DNA from 2 places in the Streptomyces sp. NBC_00078 genome. Region 2 is predicted to be linked to the other one. Evidence: riboswitches for the same ligand, from Rfam matches in the RefSeq annotation. Region 2 holds a riboswitch; the other holds the start of a gene.
What was found. A riboswitch is a leader RNA that binds a small molecule or an ion and turns the genes downstream of it on or off. The one in region 2 is predicted to bind glycine.
Positions count from the first base shown of each region.

Region 1 (3,400 bases), 5.0 Mb from region 2:
TCGAGGACACCTACGACGTGGACATCCACGACCGGCTGAGGGTGGGCCTCGAGGTGCAGCGGCTGGCCGAGCGGTGCGTGCGGCGGCTGCGCGGCGCGGGGCTTTCGGGGCGGACCATCGTGCTCAAGGTGCGGCGCTACGACTTCTCGACGCTCACCCGTTCAGAGACGCTGCGGGGGCCCACCGACGATCCGGGAGTGGTGCGGGAGGCGGCCGCCCGGCTGCTGGACATGGTGGACACCACCGGTGGCGTACGACTGCTCGGTGTCGGGGTCAGCGGGCTCGCCGACTACACGCAGGAGGATCTGTTCGCGCAGGCCGCGGGGGAGCGGGCGGAGGTGTCGGTGGAGGAGACGGCGGACGAACCCGCACCGGAGCAGGAGACACCCGCCGAGCGGCGCTGGCCCGCCGGGCACGACGTGCGGCATGCCGGGTTCGGGCACGGGTGGGTGCAGGGCAGCGGGCTCGGGCGGGTCACCGTGCGGTTCGAGACGCCCGACTCGGAGCCGGGGCGGGTGCGGACGTTCCGGACCGACGACCCCGATCTGGAGCAGGCGGATCCGCTGCCGTTGGTGGCGGGTGGATCCGGGGCTTCCGTGAAGGGGGACCCATGTTGACGTGCCTCAGGCGTCGGCATCCTCCGCGCCCGCGATTCTGCCGAACGACCGGTCCGGGACCGAGGGAGGAGAGGCGATGTCGAGACCGTAGTGGTGGTAGAGCTGAAGCTCCTGTTCGGGGGAGAGGTGGCGGCCGACCCCGAAGTCGGGGGCGTCCTTGATGAGAGTGCGGTCGAAGGGGACGTGGAGGGTGCCCTCGACCAGTTCACTGGGCTCCAGGGGGACGAAGGCGTCCCGGGAAAACAGGCCGGTGCGTATGGCCGCCCACTCCGGCACGCCGGTCGCGTCGTCGAGATAGACCTCGTCGATGGTGCCGAGCTTGGTGCCGTTGCGGTCGAACGCCTTGCGGCCGATCAGGTTGCGCGGATCGATGTCGGTCTGCACGGGCCCTCCACTTGGTCGCAACTCATTCGTAAGCACTACAAAAGAGCACATAGGGGCAGGCGGCCACTCGAAGGACCGGGTGGTGCGCTCGCTGGTAGGCTGACAGCGGCTGCTGACCCCGTGCGGGAGAGTCCTCCGGACGCCACCGGAGGCGCCGAAGGAGCAAATCCTCCCCGGAATCTCTCAGGCTCACGTACCGCGCGGACGAGGTCACTCTGGAAAGCAGGGCGGGTGTCGACGGCTTCCGCTCTCACCGACGGTGAAAGCCGGACATCCTCGGGTGATCCGGTGAAGCTCTCAGGTCGAGATGACAGAGGGGGAGGCCGATCGGGTACCCGCGCCGTGGTACCCCTCGAAGGTCGTGGCAGACCAGGAGGCCTCCGCAAATGACCGCCCATCGCATTCCGCTCTCCGAGCTCGAGAAGGGGATTCCCTTCGAGCAGCGTCACATCGGCCCCGATCATGAGGCTCGGGCCAAGATGCTCGCGCATGTCGGCTACGGCTCTCTGGACGAGCTCACGGCCGCCGCGGTGCCGGATGTGATCAAGAACGCCGATGCCCTGGATCTGCCGGGCGCGCGTACCGAGGCCGAGGTGCTGGCCGAGCTGCGTTCGCTGGCGGATCGGAACCAGGTTCTCGATTCCATGATCGGGCTGGGGTACTACGGGACCTTCACCCCGCCCGTCATCCTGCGCAATGTGATGGAGAATCCCGCCTGGTACACGGCGTACACGCCCTACCAGCCGGAGATCTCGCAGGGGCGCCTCGAAGCCTTGCTGAACTTCCAGACGATGGTCGCCGACCTCACCGGGCTGCCGACCTCCGGTGCCTCGCTGCTCGACGAGGGCACGGCCGCCGCCGAGGCCATGGCGCTGTCCCGGCGCATGGGCAGGAACAAGAAGGGCCTGTTCCTCATCGACGCGGACGTGCTGCCCCAGACCGTCGCCGTGATCGAGACCCGCGCCGAGCCGACGGGCGTGGAGGTCGTGGTCGCCGACCTCAGCGAGGGCATTCCGGCGGAGATCGCCGGGCGTGAGATCAACGGCGTGCTGGTCCAGTACCCGGGTGCCTCCGGTGTCGTACGCGACATCAAGGCGTTGATCGACCAGGCACACGAGCTCGGCGCGCTCGTCACCGTCGCCGCCGACCTGCTCGCGCTGACGCTGCTGAAGTCGCCCGGCGAGCTCGGTGCGGACATCGCCGTCGGTACGACGCAGCGGTTCGGTGTGCCGATGGGCTTCGGCGGGCCGCACGCCGGCTACATGGCCGTACACGAGAAGTTCGCGCGCAGCCTGCCAGGGCGGCTCGTGGGTGTGTCCGTGGACGCCGACGGGCACAAGGCCTACCGGCTGGCGCTGCAGACCCGCGAGCAGCACATCCGGCGCGAGAAGGCGACCAGCAACATCTGCACCGCCCAGGTGCTGCTCGCCGTCATGGCCGGTATGTACGCCGTGTACCACGGGCCCGAGGGGCTGAGGGGCATAGCTCAGCGCACCCACCGGTACGCCACGATCCTCGCCGCGGGGCTCACCGCCGGCGGTGTCGAGGTCGTGCACGGCTCGTACTTCGACACGCTCACCGCGCGCGTCGCCGGGCACGCAGCCGACGTCGTCGCAGCCGCGCGCGAGAACGGCGTCAACCTCCACCTCGTGGACGCCGACCATGTGTCGATCGCCTGTGACGAGACCACCGCGCGGGCCCAACTGGGTGCCGTGTGGGCCGCTTTCGGGGTCGAGGGTGACATCGAGGCGCTGGACGAGGCCGCCGGGGAGGCGATCCCGCAGGCCCTGCTGCGCAATGACGCCTTCCTCACCCACCCCGTCTTCCACGAGCACCGCTCCGAGACCGCGATGCTGCGCTACCTGCGCCGGCTCGCCGACCGCGACTACGCGCTCGACCGCGGCATGATCCCCCTGGGCTCCTGCACCATGAAGCTCAACGCGACCACGGAGATGGAGCCGGTCACCTGGCCCGAGTTCGGGCAGCTGCACCCGTTCGCGCCCGCCGATCAGGCGCAGGGGTACCTCACGCTCATCCGTGAGCTGGAGGAGCGGCTCGCCGAGGTCACCGGGTACGACAAGGTGTCGCTGCAGCCCAACGCCGGTTCGCAGGGCGAGCTGGCCGGGCTGCTCGCCGTCCGCGGATATCACCGGGCGGCCGGGGACGAGCAGCGGACCGTGTGTCTGATCCCGTCCTCCGCGCACGGCACGAACGCCGCCAGCGCCGTCATGGCCGGCATGAAGGTCGTCGTCGTGAAGACCGCCGAGGACGGTGAGATCGACGTCGAGGACCTGCGGGCGAAGATCGAGCAGTACCGCGACGAGTTGTCCGTGCTGATGATCACGTACCCCTCCACGCACGGTGTGTTCGAGGAGCATGTCGCCGACATCTGCGCGCAG
Region 1 covers NZ_JAPELX010000001.1:1,409,038-1,412,437, reverse strand. Annotated here, with positions in the region: gene OOK07_RS06575 (DNA polymerase IV) at 1-617, shown strand, start outside; gene OOK07_RS06570 (PRC-barrel domain-containing protein) at 624-1,001, opposite strand; glycine riboswitch at 1,115-1,210, shown strand; gene gcvP (aminomethyl-transferring glycine dehydrogenase) at 1,388-3,400, shown strand, end outside.
Region 1: linked by a shared signal. The riboswitch ahead of gcvP (aminomethyl-transferring glycine dehydrogenase) and the one ahead of gcvT (glycine cleavage system aminomethyltransferase GcvT) in region 2 are both predicted to bind glycine.

Region 2 (3,400 bases):
CTGGCGCAGCATGTGCTCGACCGTCCCGGTCGTGGTGCCGCTGGCGCTCACGTGTACCGCCCCTTCTGGAAGTTGCCCACTTCTGCCAACAGCTTAAGCGCCCGGGAGTGCCGGACTTGTTGTGCCTTCGCCCCTGGCGGCGCTCACACGTGATCACCCGTATAGAACGGGCGCACCTGTTCTCGCATCCAGTTCGCCACCGGGTCGTCCGTCACGTCCAGGAGGACCAGGTTGACCGGCCACGGGGTGGGAACCGCGGTCGCCGCCCGCTCCAGGGCGGCCAGGGGAAGCGCCCGCAGGTCGCCCTCCCGCTGGGAGAGTTCGACGCCCACGAACATCACCGGGGCCGCCGTCTCGACGAGGGCGAGGCAGCGGCGGGCCGTGACGACCACGCCCGTCTGCGCGAACTCGGCACAGGCCGCGGCCAGGAAGTCGACCGGGTCGTCCTGCCAGTCCGGTTCGAAGAGCTTGACGCGGGCGCCGGCGGCCGGGCCGTCCAGCGGGGTGCGGCCCACCCGGCACAGCTCGGCGACCGCGGCCGGCGGAAGGGGGACGCCGACCACGCCGTCGGGGTTGAGCGCGAGACCCACCTGCGGGGGCAGCCCGCGGGCGAACTCGACGGCCGGGGCGATCGTGTACGACATGTGCGAGCCGACGACCTGGCGGAACTGCTCCTCGGAGCTGAAGACCGGGACATAGGCCTGGCCCTCGATCTCCAGCGTCGGCAGGTCGAGCGGGCCGCTGTTCGGGCCGCCGCCGCTGGGCAGCGGGACCCAGACGAAGCTGCGTCCGAGCACCTCGATGATCCGGCCGCCCGCCGAGGGCATGCCGAGGGAGGCCGACAGCACCTCCTCCAGTTCGTTGCCTGGCCATCCGCCGTGCGGATGGGGGTGTGCCTGTACGGGAAAGTCCGCGGGAAGATCCGCTGGGAAGTCCATCTGTGTCCGACCGCCTGCTGAGAACCACTGCCTGCTGAGAACCACTGCTGTGCCCGGAAAGGCTAACGGGTGGGACGGACAAAGGGGTCAGCCCGTGAAGCCGATCCTGCGCAGTACGTCCGCCGCGTCCCGGTCCAGCAGCACCGCCGAGCCGACCCCCTCGGGCAGATCGCCCCGCTCCACCGCACGGATCAGCCGGCCGGCCGCCGTGCGGTGACGCAGGAACGCGTAGCGGGAGACGCCGCGGCCGCGCTCGCGCTGGCCCAGAAGCGCCGCGCCGGGCGGGACGTCGAGCAGCACGAGGTGCAGGGTGCCGCCGCGGCGCCGGGCCTCGCGGGCCAGCCAGCCCCGCACCCAGGCCTGGGTGCCGCAGTCGTGCACGACGACGCCCTCGCCGCCGCGCAGGGCGCGATGCAGCCCGGCGTAGTGGGCGAGCCGGACGAGGGGGCGGTAGACCGCGTACGGCAGGAAGCGGGACGCGCGGGCGTCCCACCGGTCGCGGGCGTCCTGCGAGTCGATACGGACGCCACGCACCGCGCGCTCCATCAGCGTGGACTTGCCGCTGCCGGGCAGGCCGGTGACCACCACGAGATCGCGGGGGCCGAAGAGCAGGGCGTGCGGGCTGCGCCCCGAACGGTCGCGCAGATCGCGGACCACGGGTTCCGGCCGGACGCCACACGCCTCCTGGGCCGGGGCCGCGGGCTGCTCGGGCAGCGCGACGGCCGGGCTCGTGGCGTACGCCGTGGTCCTGTCCACCGTGATCGTCCTCCCCTGGGGCCGGGTTCGGAGTCCCCTGCCCTCCGAGTGTAAAGAGAAGGTAATGCGCGGTGTCTCGTGTTTTCGTGATCGCCTTGCCACAAGCCGGTTACAGACCGGGCCTGCCACCCTCGGACCCGGCGTGCGATGATGTGCGCGCCAACTGCATACCGGCCGTTTGAATCCGCGCGGGAGAGTCCCCAGCACCAGATCGCTGGGGCGCCGAAGGAGCAAGTCCCTCCCTTGAATCTCTCAGGCCCCGTTACCGCGCGGGCGAGGCACATCTGAAAAGCGGGCCGCCGTTCCCGGTGGTCCCACCCACGGTGCAAGCCATGCCGCGAGCGGTCATGGCGAACCTCTCAGGTTCCGATGACAGATGGGGAGGAATGCCCTCGCCTGTCCCGCTATGCCCTGGGAGACGACCGTCCGATGAGCAGTACCCACATCCGTCGTACCGCGCTCGACGCCCTGCATCGTTCCCTCGGTGCGACGATGACCGACTTCGCCGGCTGGGACATGCCCCTGCGCTACGGCTCCGAGCGCGACGAGCATCTCGCCGTACGGACGAAGGCCGGACTCTTCGATCTCTCCCACATGGGCGAGATCGCCGTGACCGGCCCGCAGGCCGCCCAGCTCCTGAACTTCGCCCTGGTCGGCAACATCGCCTCCGTCGGCGTCGGCCGCGCCCGCTACACCATGATCTGCCGGGCCGACGGCGGCATCCTCGACGACCTGATCGTCTACCGGCTCGGCGAGAGCGAGTACCTGGTCGTCGCCAACGCCTCCAACGCCCAGGTGGTGCTGGACGCGCTCACCGAGCGGGCCGCCGGCTTCGACGCCGAGGTGCGCGATGACCGGGACGCGTACGCGCTCATCGCCGTGCAGGGCCCGGAGGCCGCGGGCATCCTCGCCTCCCTCACCGACGCCGGCCTCGACGCCCTGAAGTACTACGCCGGCCTGCCCGGCACCGTCGCCGGCGTCCCGGCCCTCGTCGCGCGCACCGGCTACACCGGCGAGGACGGCTTCGAGCTGTTCGTCGCCCCCGGCGACGCGGAGAAGCTGTGGCAGGCGCTGACCGAGGCCGGCGCGTCCGCCGGGCTGGTCCCCTGCGGACTGTCCTGCCGGGACACCCTGCGCCTGGAGGCGGGCATGCCGCTGTACGGGCACGAGCTGTCCACCTCGCTCACGCCCTTCGACGCCGGGCTCGGACGGGTGGTGAAGTTCGACAAGGAGGGCGACTTCGTGGGCCGCGAGGCCCTGCGGGAGGCCGCCGCGCGCGCCGAGTCGAACCCGCCGCGCGTCCTGGTCGGCCTGGTCGCCGAGGGCCGCCGGGTCCCGCGCGCCGGTTACCCGGTCGTGGCCGGCGGTGAGGTGATCGGCGAGGTCACCTCCGGTGCGCCCTCCCCCACGCTGGGCAGGCCGATCGCGATGGCGTACGTCGACGCGGCGCACGCGGCCCCTGGGGCGCCCGGCGTGGGCGTGGACATCCGGGGCAGTCACGAACCGTACGAGGTCGTGGCGTTGCCGTTCTACAAGCGCCAGAAGTAGAAACTGGGCGGCGGGCGGCCCGTCCACGGACGTGACCCCGCGCACATCTTCCCTGCTCACACGCGTATCCAGCAGTCACCCATTCATCAGCACTCCCTCGCGTACAGGAGAATTCAGGCCATGAGCAACCCCCAGCAGCTGCGCTACAGCAAGGAGCA
Region 2 covers NZ_JAPELX010000001.1:6,453,539-6,456,938, reverse strand. Annotated here, with positions in the region: gene OOK07_RS30465 (enhanced serine sensitivity protein SseB C-terminal domain-containing protein) at 1-51, opposite strand, end outside; gene OOK07_RS30460 (enhanced serine sensitivity protein SseB) at 144-938, opposite strand; gene OOK07_RS30455 (AAA family ATPase) at 1,026-1,700, opposite strand; glycine riboswitch at 1,874-1,972, shown strand; glycine riboswitch at 1,973-2,080, shown strand; gene gcvT (glycine cleavage system aminomethyltransferase GcvT) at 2,124-3,242, shown strand; gene gcvH (glycine cleavage system protein GcvH) at 3,363-3,400, shown strand, end outside.